3 regions of the Pseudomonas sp. T1.Ur genome follow, and region 2 is predicted to be linked to each of the others. Evidence: predicted binding sites of a transcription regulator. Region 2 holds the regulator's gene; each other region holds the start of a gene.
The links. The regulator FliA, encoded in region 2, starts transcription of late flagellar genes. The targets are predictions, from matches to a motif close to CTAAAGTTTNNNNNNNNNNNGCCGNTAA.
Positions count from the first base shown of each region.

Region 1: the regulator FliA is predicted to act here: its motif matches at 1,538-1,565, upstream of motA (flagellar motor stator protein MotA).
Region 3: the regulator FliA is predicted to act here: its motif matches at 1,844-1,871, upstream of M8Q45_RS25835 (methyl-accepting chemotaxis protein).

Region 1 covers NZ_JAMGSN010000001.1:4,965,563-4,969,490, forward strand. The annotation lists gene motB (flagellar motor protein MotB) at 1-614, opposite strand, end outside; gene motA (flagellar motor stator protein MotA) at 618-1,469, opposite strand; gene M8Q45_RS21975 (HDOD domain-containing protein) at 1,637-3,175, shown strand; gene M8Q45_RS21980 (rhodanese-like domain-containing protein) at 3,219-3,928, shown strand, end outside.
Region 2 covers NZ_JAMGSN010000001.1:1,084,710-1,088,637, reverse strand. The annotation lists gene M8Q45_RS05080 (chemotaxis protein CheA) at 1-384, opposite strand, end outside; gene M8Q45_RS05075 (protein phosphatase CheZ) at 415-1,200, opposite strand; gene M8Q45_RS05070 (chemotaxis response regulator CheY) at 1,219-1,590, opposite strand; gene fliA (RNA polymerase sigma factor FliA) at 1,758-2,501, opposite strand; gene fleN (flagellar synthesis regulator FleN) at 2,498-3,328, opposite strand; gene flhF (flagellar biosynthesis GTPase FlhF) at 3,445-3,928, opposite strand, start outside.
Region 3 covers NZ_JAMGSN010000001.1:5,850,474-5,854,401, reverse strand. The annotation lists gene M8Q45_RS25835 (methyl-accepting chemotaxis protein) at 1-1,735, opposite strand, end outside; gene M8Q45_RS25830 (LysR substrate-binding domain-containing protein) at 1,921-2,841, opposite strand; gene M8Q45_RS28450 (hypothetical protein) at 2,876-3,001, opposite strand; gene M8Q45_RS25825 (NorM family multidrug efflux MATE transporter) at 3,000-3,928, shown strand, end outside.

The sequences.
Region 1 (3,928 bases), 3.9 Mb from region 2:
TTGGCATCGGTGTGACCACTGATGCTGATCTTGTTCGGCACCGCCTTGATGGTGTCGGCCATGGCCAGCAGGATGTCTTCGAAATACGGCTTCAGGCGCGCGCTGCCAGAGTCGAACATCGGCCGGTTCTCGGCATCCATGATCTGGATGCGCAAGCCGTTAGGCGTGATTTCGAACAGGATCTGGTCCTTGAATTTCTGCAGTTGCGGGTTCTCTTCGACCTTGTTCTGCAATTCCTGCAGGAGCAGTTCCAGGCGCTCGCGCTCGACCTGCTCGGCCATGCCCTCGACCTGCTCGGAGTCCACCGTCACCTTGTCAGGCTGGGGTTGCGACTTCACCTCCGGGTTCAGGGTCGTGTCCGGCGCCAGGGTCGGCGAGCCGCCCAAGTCGATGATGTAGGGCGTGCCGCTTTCGGAAAAACCGACGGGGTCCTTGAAGTAACCGGCGATGGCGATCTTCTGTTCCGGCGTCGCGGTGGACAGCAGCCACAACACCAGGAAGAACGCCATCATCGCCGTCGCGAAGTCGGCGAAGGCGATTTTCCAGGCGCCCCCGTGATGCCCCGCGGCGATGCGCTTGACGCGCTTTACAATGATCGGCTGATTGTTTTCCATGGCTTAGCGACCGCGAACCGCTTGTTCCAACTCGGCGAAGCTCGGACGGTGCGCCGGGTACAGGACCTTGCGACCGAACTCCACCGCCAGGGATGGCGGCATGCCCGAGGCCGAGGCCACGAGCGAGGCCTTGATGGCCTCGTACACATTGAGCTCTTCCTTGGCGTCATGGGCCAGGGAATGGGCCAGCGGACCGAAGAAACCGTACGCCGCCAAGATACCGAAGAAGGTACCCACCAATGCCGCACCGACGTGCAGGCCGATGGATTTCTGGTCGCCATCGCCCAGGGACGCCATGGTCACCACGATCCCGAGTACCGCCGCGACAATACCGAAGCCGGGCATGGCGTCGGCGATGCCGGTCACCGCGTGGGAGGGGTGCTCCAGGTCTTCCTTGAGGCTGTACAGCTCCATGTCGAACAGGCCTTCGAGTTCATGGGGCGCCATGTTGCCGGACGACATGATGCGCAGGTAATCGCAGATGAACGCCGTCATGCGGGCGTCCTTCAGTACGGCGGGGTACTTGGCGAAAATCGGGCTGGCGGCGGCGTCTTCGATGTCGCCCTCGATCGCCATCATGCCTTCGCGGCGGCTCTTGTTGAGGATCTCGTAGATCAGCCCCAACACTTCCAGGTAGAAGGTGTGGCTGAAGCGCGAACTGAACATGCCCAGGGATTTCTTGAGCACATGCATCGTCATGTAGCCGGGGTTGGCCTGCAAGAATGCGCCGAGGGCCGCACCGCCGATGATCATCACCTCGAAAGGCTGGATCAGGGCTGCGATCTTGCCATGGGAAAGCACGTATCCGCCGAGCACGCTCGCGAACACGACAATGATGCCGATAATTTTAGCCATAGATAGAAAGTACTTATTTAAGTCGGGTTCAAGGTCATATTCGGAAGCTGAAAAATCTCTTCTTCTACTTATCGGCAAAACTGCGCCAGACTATAGCCAGTTCCGGCGAAAAGCCAATTTTGCCCCGCTCCGGGCGCAGATACCCCATGCGATGATCACGTCCAACCATGGCTAACGAAACGAACGTTCCGACCCCAAGACCGACCACGCTCGAAGGCTGGCTGAAGCTGCTCCAGGGCGTTCATTTGCCGGTGCCCCAGGCCAGTCACGACCTGGTCTGCAAGGCCATTGCCGACAGTCGACGCTCGTTGCGTGAGATCGCCGAGCTTATGCAGGACAGCCCTGCCCTGGCCCTGAGCGTGATCCGCGAAGCCAACCATCACACCCATGGCACCCTGGCGGAACCGGCGGAAAATCTCGAAGTGGCGATCAACCGCCTCGGCCTCAAGCGCACCGAAGAGCTGCTCGCCCGCCTGCCGTCGTTGCCGGAGCACCAGATACCGGTCGCCCTGCGCCAACTGCAATTGATCAGCCAGCACGCCACCCAACAGGCCAATGGCTTTTTTTCCAGCCGCCTGGCGCGGCTGTGGCAGGACATCCACTGGGGCAGCCTGCTGTTTCTTTCACCGCTCTGGCCACTGGCCCTGACTCATCCGCGACTGCTCGGGGAATGGGAGTTGCGGGTCGTTCATAAAGGCCAGCCTGCCAGCACCGTGGAGCGCGAACTGTTCGGCGTCAGCCTGCTGAAGATCTGCCTCGCGCTGGTCGAAGCGTGGCGCCTGCCGGTCTGGGTCATGCAAGGCTATCGGCTGTTGCTCAACGAGCGCCGCGAACTGGTCAAGGTCCTGCGCATTGCCCGGGACAGTGAGCATCCGCTGCGCCAGCAGAATCGCCTGGACGACGATCCGACCCTGCGCCGCTGGCTCAACCAGCCAGCCAACACCGTGCTGCTGGCCAACGGCCTGGCACTGTCGGCGCAACAAGCCTGGGACAGTCCGCACTGCGCTCGCTGGCAATACCTCACGAGCCTGTATCTGCAGATGCCGATGGACGAACTCCAGCAGCAGCTCCACCAGCAAGCCGCCACCAGTGCCCGCCATCACGCCATGCCGGACCTCTGGCACCCGGCCGTGGCGTTGATCTGGCCCTGGGGCAGCCGCCGTGTTCACCCTGGCTTGTTGCCAGCCGCGCCGCCCAGCGCACAGGACCTGAGCCAATGGCGCAAGCAATGCGCCGAGCTGCTGGTGGAGCCGAGCCCGTTCAGCAACGCCATGCACCTGACCACCTCGGCCCGAAATGCGTTGGTGGCGTGCGGCATGCGCCGGGTGATGATTTTGATGGCCGACCGCAGCCAGACCAGCGTACGCGTGCATCAGACTGCCGGCCTGCCCAAGGAAGCGGCGGCGATGAGCTTTTCCATCAGCCAAAGCAAAGTCTTGCAGCGCTTGTTGGCCCAGCAAGCCCAGGTTCGCCTGAACCCCGAGAACAACGCCCAATTTTCCGCCTTGCTGCCTCCGGGCCTGCGCGCCTTGTTCCGGGGCGAGCACCTGCTGTTGCGCTCACTGACCTGCAATGGGCGGGTGATCATGTTGGTGGTCGTGGACCAGGGCGGCGGGCCGTTCTCGGACGTGACCGTGCAGGCCTTCGGCAAAACCGTGCAATGCATCGAAAGGGCCCTGCACACCTTTACCAACCGCGGCCGCTGAACTTGCTACAATCCTTTCCCTTTGCGCCCCCAGGAGACCTCACATGCCTGACTTCTCTGGCTTGCATCTGGTAATCGAGCCGAACGAGCTCTTGCCGCGCCTCGCTGCGCCCAACCTGATTCTGGTGGACCTGACCAGCGCCGCGCGCTACAGCAGCGGTCATATTCCCGGCGCACGCTTCGTCGATCCGAAACGCACGCAACTGGGCCAGCCCCCGGCGCCGGGCCTGTTGCCGGCAAAGGCCGACCTGGAAGCGCTGTTCGGCGAACTCGGGCATGACCCCGGCGCGGTCTACGTGGTGTATGACGACGAAGGCGGCGGCTGGGCCGGGCGTTTTATCTGGTTGCTCGATGTGATCGGGCATTCGAATTATCACTATCTCGACGGTGGCCTGCTGTCCTGGCTGGACCTCGGCCTGCCAGTGTCGACCGAGGTCCCGGCGCCGGTCGGGGGTCCTGTCAGCCTGGTGCTGCACGAAGAACCCACCGCCACTCGCGAGTACCTGCAAAGCCGTCTCGGCGCCAGCGACCTGGCGATCTGGGACGCCCGCGGCCCGTTGGAATATTCTGGCGAGAAGGTCGTCGCTGCCCGGGGCGGACACATCCCCGGCGCGGTCAATTTCGAATGGACGGCCGGCATGGACCCGGCGCGCAGCCTGCGCATCCGCAAAGACATGCCGCAGATCCTCGAACAGCTGGGCATCACGCCCGACAAAGAAGTCATCACCCACTGCCAGACCCACCACCGCTCTGG
Region 2 (3,928 bases):
CTCGGCCAGGCGCGACAGCGCGGCAAGCAGCTCGGGCGTGGCCGGGGTGATCGGCGAGCGCTCGCGCACTTCGCTGAACATGCTGTTGACCGCATCCAGCGCTTCGAGCACCACGTCCATCAGTTCCGAGTCGACGCGACGCTCCCCCTTGCGCAGGATGTCGAACACGTTCTCGGCAATGTGGCAGCACTCCACCAGCTCGTTGAGCTGGAGGAAGCCGGCGCCTCCTTTTACAGTGTGGAAACCGCGAAAAATTGCATTGAGCAGATCCGCATCATCAGGTCGGCTTTCCAGCTCGACCAGCTGTTCGGACAGTTGCTCTAGAATCTCGCCGGCCTCAACCAGGAAATCCTGAAGGATCTCTTCATCGGCGCCGAAGCTCATTAATGGCTGCTCCTAAAATAGGGCTAAAAACTAGAATCCAAGGCTGGACAGCAAATCGTCCACATCGTCCTGACCGGACACAACGTCTTCTCTTTTATCGGCATGAATCTGCGGACCTTCACCCTGAGAGAGATGTTTTTGTGGATCTTTTTCAGCAAGCATCGCTTCACGGTCGTGTTCGATGCCGGCAAAGCGGTCGACCTGGCTAGCCATCAACACCAGTTTGAGCAGATTGCTTTCCACTTCGGTGACCAGTTGGGTCACGCGCTTGATTACCTGGCCGGTGAGGTCCTGGTAATCCTGGGCCAACAGAATGTCGTTGAGGTTGCTTGCCACGGCGCGGTTCTCGGCGCTGCTGCGTGTCAGGAAACCGTCGACCCGCCGGGCCAGCTCCCGAAATTCCTCGGCGCCGACTTCGCGACGCATGAACCGTCCCCAATCGGTGCTCAACGCCTGGGCTTCCTCGCTCAGGCCGTTGACCAGGGGCGTTGCGCTTTCCACCAGGTCCATGGTGCGGTTGGCCGCGGCTTCGGTCAGCTTGACCACATAGCCAAGGCGCTCGGTCGCGTCGGTAATCTGCGAGACTTCCTCGGCCTGCGGCATGTTCGGATCGATCTGGAAATTGACGATCGCGCTGTGCAGTTCACGGGTGAGCTTGCCGACTTCCTGGTACAGACCACGATCCCGGGTCTGGTTGAGCTCATGAATCATTTGAACCGCATCGCCGAAGCGGCCCTTTTCAAGGCTGTCGACCAGTTCGCGGGCATGTTTTTTCAGGGTCGATTCGAAATCGCCCATTGAAGATTCGTTGTCCATAGCTCCCCCGTGGCGCCGTTAACCGATGCGTTCGAAGATTTTTTCGATCTTCTCTTTCAACGCCTGGGCCGTGAAGGGTTTGACCACATAGCCGTTTACACCGGCCTGGGCCGCTTCGATGATCTGCTCGCGCTTGGCTTCGGCAGTGACCATCAGCACCGGGAGATGCTTGAGTTTTTCGTCGGCGCGCACATGGCGCAGCAAGTCGATACCGGTCATGCCAGGCATGTTCCAGTCAGTCACCAGAAAGTCGATGCTCCCGCTGTTGAGAACCGGAATGGCAGTAGTGCCATCGTCGGCCTCGACCGTGTTGGTGAACCCAAGGTCACGCAACAGGTTTTTTATGATCCGCCGCATCGTTGAGAAGTCATCAACGATGAGGATTTTCATGTTCTTGTCCAATTCGACCTCCAAGCAGTCTTAAACGCGCCCAGCACCTGAACGCGCCATTTCAATCAATCCGGCACAACACTCGACAACGGTCTGGAGCACAACGGATGGAGACTGGCGTGGCATTTGCCATGCCTGCCCCGCTCGCAGCATCTCCGCACCGCCTGTCAGCGTGCTCGCCACTCCCCCAAACGCCCCCGTAAACGGGCCGCGCACTGGCTGTGTAACTGGCTGACCCGCGATTCGCTGACTCCCAGGACCTCACCGATTTCCTTGAGGTTCAGCTCTTCGTCGTAGTACAGCGCCAAGACCAGTCGCTCACGCTCCGGCAAATTGGCAATCGCTTCGGCCAACGCACTCTGGAAGCGTTCATCTTCCAGGTCGCGCGATGGCTCCATGTGAGCACTTGCGCCATCCTCATGCAGCCCCTCGTGTTCGCCGTCCTGCAACAGGTCGTCGAAACTGAACAGGCGACTGCCCAAGGTATCGTTCAAAATCCCGTAATAATCGTCGAGACTCAATTGGAGTTCGGCCGCAACCTCATGATCTTTAGCGTCACGCCCGGTTTTAGCTTCAATCGCGCGAATCGCGTCACTGACCATACGGGTATTGCGGTGCACCGAGCGCGGCGCCCAGTCGCCCTTGCGGACTTCATCGAGCATGGCGCCGCGAATGCGGATACCGGCATACGTCTCGAAACTGGCGCCTTTGCTCGCGTCGTATTTGTTCGCCACTTCCAGCAGGCCAATCATGCCTGCCTGGATCAGGTCTTCGACCTGGACGCTGGCTGGCAAGCGTGCCAGCAAGTGATAGGCGATGCGCTTGACCAATGGCGCGTAACGCTCGATCAATTCGTATTGGGCGTCCCGTGCCGATTTTTTGTAGAGATGGTTGTAACCGCTGGCTGTCATAACACGGGCCCTGCTGTTTGTTGCACAAGACGCTCGACGAAAAATTCCAGATGCCCGCGTGGGTTGGCCGGCAGTGGCCAGGTATCGACCTTCTGGGCGATCGCCTTGAACGCCAGCGCGCATTTGGAACGTGGAAAGGCTTCATATACGGCACGTTGCTTCTGGACCGCCTTGCGTACGCTTTCGTCGTAAGGCACTGCGCCGACGTATTGTAGGGCGACGTCCAGGAAGCGATCCGTGACCTTTGTCAACTTGGCGAACAGGTTGCGTCCTTCCTGCGGGCTCTGGGCCATGTTGGCCAGGACGCGGAACCGGTTCATGCCATAGTCGCGGTTAAGCAGTTTGATCAGGGCGTAGGCATCGGTGATGGACGTCGGTTCGTCGCAGACCACCAGCAGGACTTCCTGGGCGGCGCGGACAAAACTGACCACCGAGTCACCGATGCCGGCAGCCGTGTCGATCACCAGCACATCGAGGTTATCGCCGATGTCGCTGAAAGCCTGGATCAGGCCAGCGTGCTGCGCCGGGGTCAGGTGCACCATGCTCTGGGTGCCGGAAGCGGCCGGCACGATGCGAATCCCGCCGGGCCCCTGCAGGAGCACGTCGCGCAGTTCGCAGCGGCCTTCGATCACGTCCGCCAGGGTGCGCTTGGGTGTCAGCCCCAGCAGCACGTCGACGTTCGCCAGGCCCAGGTCGGCGTCCAGCAACATGACCCGTCGGCCTAGCTCTGCCAGGGCCAGGGACAAGTTCACTGACACGTTAGTCTTGCCGACGCCACCTTTGCCGCCGGTCACCGCGATCACCTGTACGGGATGCATGCTGCCCATGTTCGTTCTTTACCTTGTCTTACTTAGACGGAGGCCACATTACTGGCTGCGCGTTCACATATGGAACAATGCATGGCAGACCATCGATGTAGGTACAAAAAATATTCATGAATACCTCAGCCAACCTGCTTGGTCGGACTGTGGTAGATATCAGCGAACATATCAGCCATGGCTTCTTCGCTGGGTTCTTCCTGCATTTGCACACTCACGGCACGACTGACCAATTGATGACGGCGCGGCAGATGCAAATCATCCGGGATCCGCGGCCCGTCGGTCAGGTAGGCCACCGGTAGTTCATGACCGATCGCCAGGCTCAACACCTCGCCCAGGCTTGCCGTTTCGTCCAGCTTAGTCAGGATGCAGCCGGCCAGCCCGCAGCGTTTGTAGCTGTGGTATGCGGCGGTTAGAACCTGTTTCTGGCTGGTGGTTGCCAACACGAGATAATTTTTTGACTTGATGCCACGTCCGGCCAGGCTTTCCAGCTGCATGCGCAGGGCCGGATCGCTGGCTTGCAGGCCAGCGGTGTCGATCAGCACGACGCGCTTGCGCATCAACGGTTCCAGCGCCTGGGCCAGGGACTGGCCCGGATCCACATGGGTC
Region 3 (3,928 bases), 4.8 Mb from region 2:
TGGCGTTGCGCGACAGACCTTCCTGCATCAACAGGTTGCCTTGTTCCATGGTGCTGATGGCGTTGCCGGTTTCCTGCTGGATGCTCTGGATCATCCCGGAAATTTCATCGGTCGCCTGCCGAGTACGGGAGGCCAGGCTGCGCACTTCATCGGCCACCACGGCGAAACCACGGCCCTGCTCACCCGCGCGGGCGGCTTCGATGGCGGCGTTCAGGGCCAACAGGTTGGTCTGCTCGGCGATGGAGGTGATGACGCCAACGATGCCGCCGATTTCCTGGGAACGCTGGCCCAGGGTGTTGATGACCGTGGCCGTGCTGTTCAGCGCGCCGGCGATCTGTTCCAGGGACGATGAGGCCTCGTCCATCGACGTGCGGCCGATCTTGGTTTGCTGGGCGTTTTCCTGGGCCAGGCGCTGGGTATTGCCCATGTTGTCGGCAATGTTCAGGGACGTGGCGCTGAACTCTTCAACGGCGCCTGCCATGCTGGTGATTTCACCGGACTGCTGCTCCATTCCCTCATAAGCGCCGCTGGACAAGCCCGACAACGCTTGGGCACGGCTGTTGACCTCCTGCGACGCTTTGCGGATGTGCTCGACCATGGTCGACAAGGCCTGGCTCATCTGGTTGAAGGCACGGGCCAGTTGGCCGATTTCATCATGGCTCGACACGTTCAGGCGCACGCTCAAGTCGCCGGCTCCCAGCGCTTCGGCCTGGCGCACCAGATCCCCGAGCGGCGCCAGTTTGCTGCGCAACAACCACATCGCCGAGCCGACCGCCAACAACATCGCCAGCAAGCTGCCAATTGCCAGTTGCGTACCGACGCTCCAGGTCACGGCGCGAATCTCGGCTTTCGGCATGCTCGCCACGACCGCCCACGGCCCACCTTCAAACGGCACGGCAACGCTGTAGAAATCTTCTGCGGTGTCTTCCCAGAACGCGCCTTTGCCTGGTTTCTTGACCAAATGGGTGATGGTCGCGGTGGCCTTGTCCAGCGCCTGCACGCCCGCTGGCGGCACCAGCCATTTGCTTTGCTCGTCCAGCAACGCCAGGGAACCGGTCTGGCCGATACGGAAGCGCTTGAGGTTTTCGAACTGGGCGTTTTGCGCGTCGGTGTAGTCGAAGCCTACGTACAACACGGCAATGATCTTGCCGCTGCTGTCGCGCACGGGCGTGTATTGCGACATGTAGTAGCGTCCGAACAGCAAGGCACGGCCGATGTAGCTCTGGCCCGCCATGACCGGGCCATAAGCCGGGCCGGCGCGGTCAAGCACGGTGCCGATCGCGCGCGTGCCGTCCTGCTTGGTCAACGACGTGCTGACGCGGATGAAGTCGTCGCCGCTGCGCACGAACACCGTGGCCACCCCGGCGGTCATCGTCTTGAAGTCGTCCACTTCCTTGAAGTTGTTGTTCAACACTTCGCCGCCCAGGCTCAAGCCCGGCGTCTGCACGCCCGCCACCGTCACGGGTTGGTCCGCATGTACGCTCAAGCCCGCGCTGAAGCGCTTTTCGAACAGACCGGCCAACCGCTGCGTGCTCTCGCGCAAGGTGCCGTGGAATGTATTGAGCTGGTCGGCCATCAGGCGCGCTTCGCTGGCCAGATGCTCTTCACGGGTCGAAAGGTTGGCGGCGTCCAGCGAACGCAAGGCGAAGACGGTACTGCCGGAAATCACGACCGCCAATATCACGGCTAGGGCAAGGCCAAGCTGTGAGGCGATCCGGGCACGGGGTTGAGACATGACGGCTCCTGGCCGAGAGACCGGATCGTCCTGATCACGTCGCACGCTCGGCATCTTATTCGTTAAGGTATGAATTGGCCCTTTCTGAACGAAGGTTCTATGTCCACGGATTCGGCAGCAAACCCTAATACTTGAGCGATCCGGAAGGATAAATGCCAAACAACCGGCGCCAAGGCTTCAACGATTCAGCCCAGGCGCTCCACGTCGGGTAGCTGCATGGCCTTGACCTCGCCCTGGAGAAAATCGCTGAGCCGACGCAAGCGTTCACCGCCCGACCGGGTTTTCGGCCAGACCAGATAGTAGTGCTCGCCGCTGGCGACCGCCGTCGGCCATGGCAGGCTCAAGCGCCCCTGGGCGACGTCTTCGGCCACCATCAACAGGTCGCCCATGGACACGCCATAACCACGGGCCGCCGCGATCATGCCCAGTTCCAACGTGTCGAAGACCTGGCCGCCCTTGAGCGAGACCTTGTCGGCCAGGCCCATGCGCTGCAACCAATTGCGCCAGTCCCGGCGATCTGGCGTGGGGTGCAGCAGTTCCGCGCTGGCCAGGCGCGCCACGTCCCAAGGCTGATCGTTCAAGAGGTTCGGTGCGCCCACCGGGATCAATTCCTCGGGGAACAACAAACTGGCCTCCCAATCCCCAGGGAAGTGCCCGTTACCCAGCAGTACCGCGCAATCGAAGGGTTCGGTGTTGAAATCCACCGAGTCGATGTCCATCCAGGCACTGGTCAATTGCACCTCGTTGCCAGGCTGCAGATGCCGGAAACGACTCAACCGTGCCAGCAGCCAGCGCATGGTCAGGGTCGATGGCGCCTTCATGCGCAAGATGCCGTCATCACCGTGCAACGTATGACAAGCCCGCTCAAGGGCCATGAAGCCTTCCCGCACGCCCGGCAGCAGCAGGCGCGCCGCTTCGGTCAACTGCAGGTTGCGGCCGCTGCGCTGGAACAGCCGGCAGGCAAAATGATCTTCGAGCGTGCGGATGTGTCGGCTCACCGCACTCTGGGTAATCGACAGCTCTTCGGCGGCCCGGGTAAACGAGCTGTATCGCGCCGCCGCTTCGAATGCCCGCAATGCATAAAGAGGAGGAAGACGACGAGACATCGGGAAAGCTCCTATAGCGATGTACGAAACCCTATCAGAAGATCGCTCCAGCATGAGTTTTAATCATGCCAGCAATCGTATTTATCCTTTTGTGCAAACCACGGCGAGCGCCGAGAATCAACGCTTTACTGCCTTGTTGAACATGGAGCGTGATGATCATGCAGCATCCAGCGCGTACCGAACTCTGGGCCATCCTGCGGCTGGCGGGGCCGTTGATAGCTTCGCAGTTGGCGCACATGCTGATGGTCCTCACCGACACCGTGATGATGGCACGCCTGAGCCCTGAAGCCCTCGCCGGCGGGGGACTCGGGGCCGCGACTTATTCATTCGTCTCGATTTTCTGCATCGGCGTGATCGCGGCGGTGGGCACCCTGGTCGCGATCCGCCAGGGCGCGGGCGACATCGAAGGCGCCACCCGGCTGACCCAGGCCGGTTTGTGGTTGGCCTGGCTGATGGCACTGATGGCGGGCCTGCTGCTATGGAACCTCAAGCCGGTGCTGCTGATGTTCGGCCAGACCGAAACCAATGTGTTGTCCGCCGGACAGTTCCTGCTGGCGCTGCCGTTCGCCCTGCCCGGCTACCTCAGTTTCATGGCCCTGCGCGGTTTCACCAGCGCAATCGGCCGGGCCACGCCGGTCATGGTGATCAGCCTCGGTGGCACGGTGGCCAACTTCCTGCTCAACTACGCGCTCATTACTGGCATGTTCGGCTTGCCGAAACTCGGCTTGATGGGGATCGGCCTGGTGACGGCAATCGTTGCCAACAGCATGGCCCTGGCGCTGGCGTGGCACATCCATCGGCACCCGGCCTACCGGGCGTATCCGTTGCTCGCTGGCCTGTCACGGCCTAATCGCCAGTACCTCAAGGAATTGTGGCGCCTCGGCCTGCCCATTGGCGGTACCTACGCGGTGGAAGTCGGGCTGTTCGCGTTCGCCGCCCTCTGCATGGGCACCATGGGCAGCACGCCACTGGCGGCCCATCAGATCGCACTGCAAATCGTCTCGGTGGCATTCATGGTGCCGGCGGGCATGTCGTACGCCATCACCATGCGCATCGGCCAGCACTACGGCGCCGGCCAGCTGCCAAT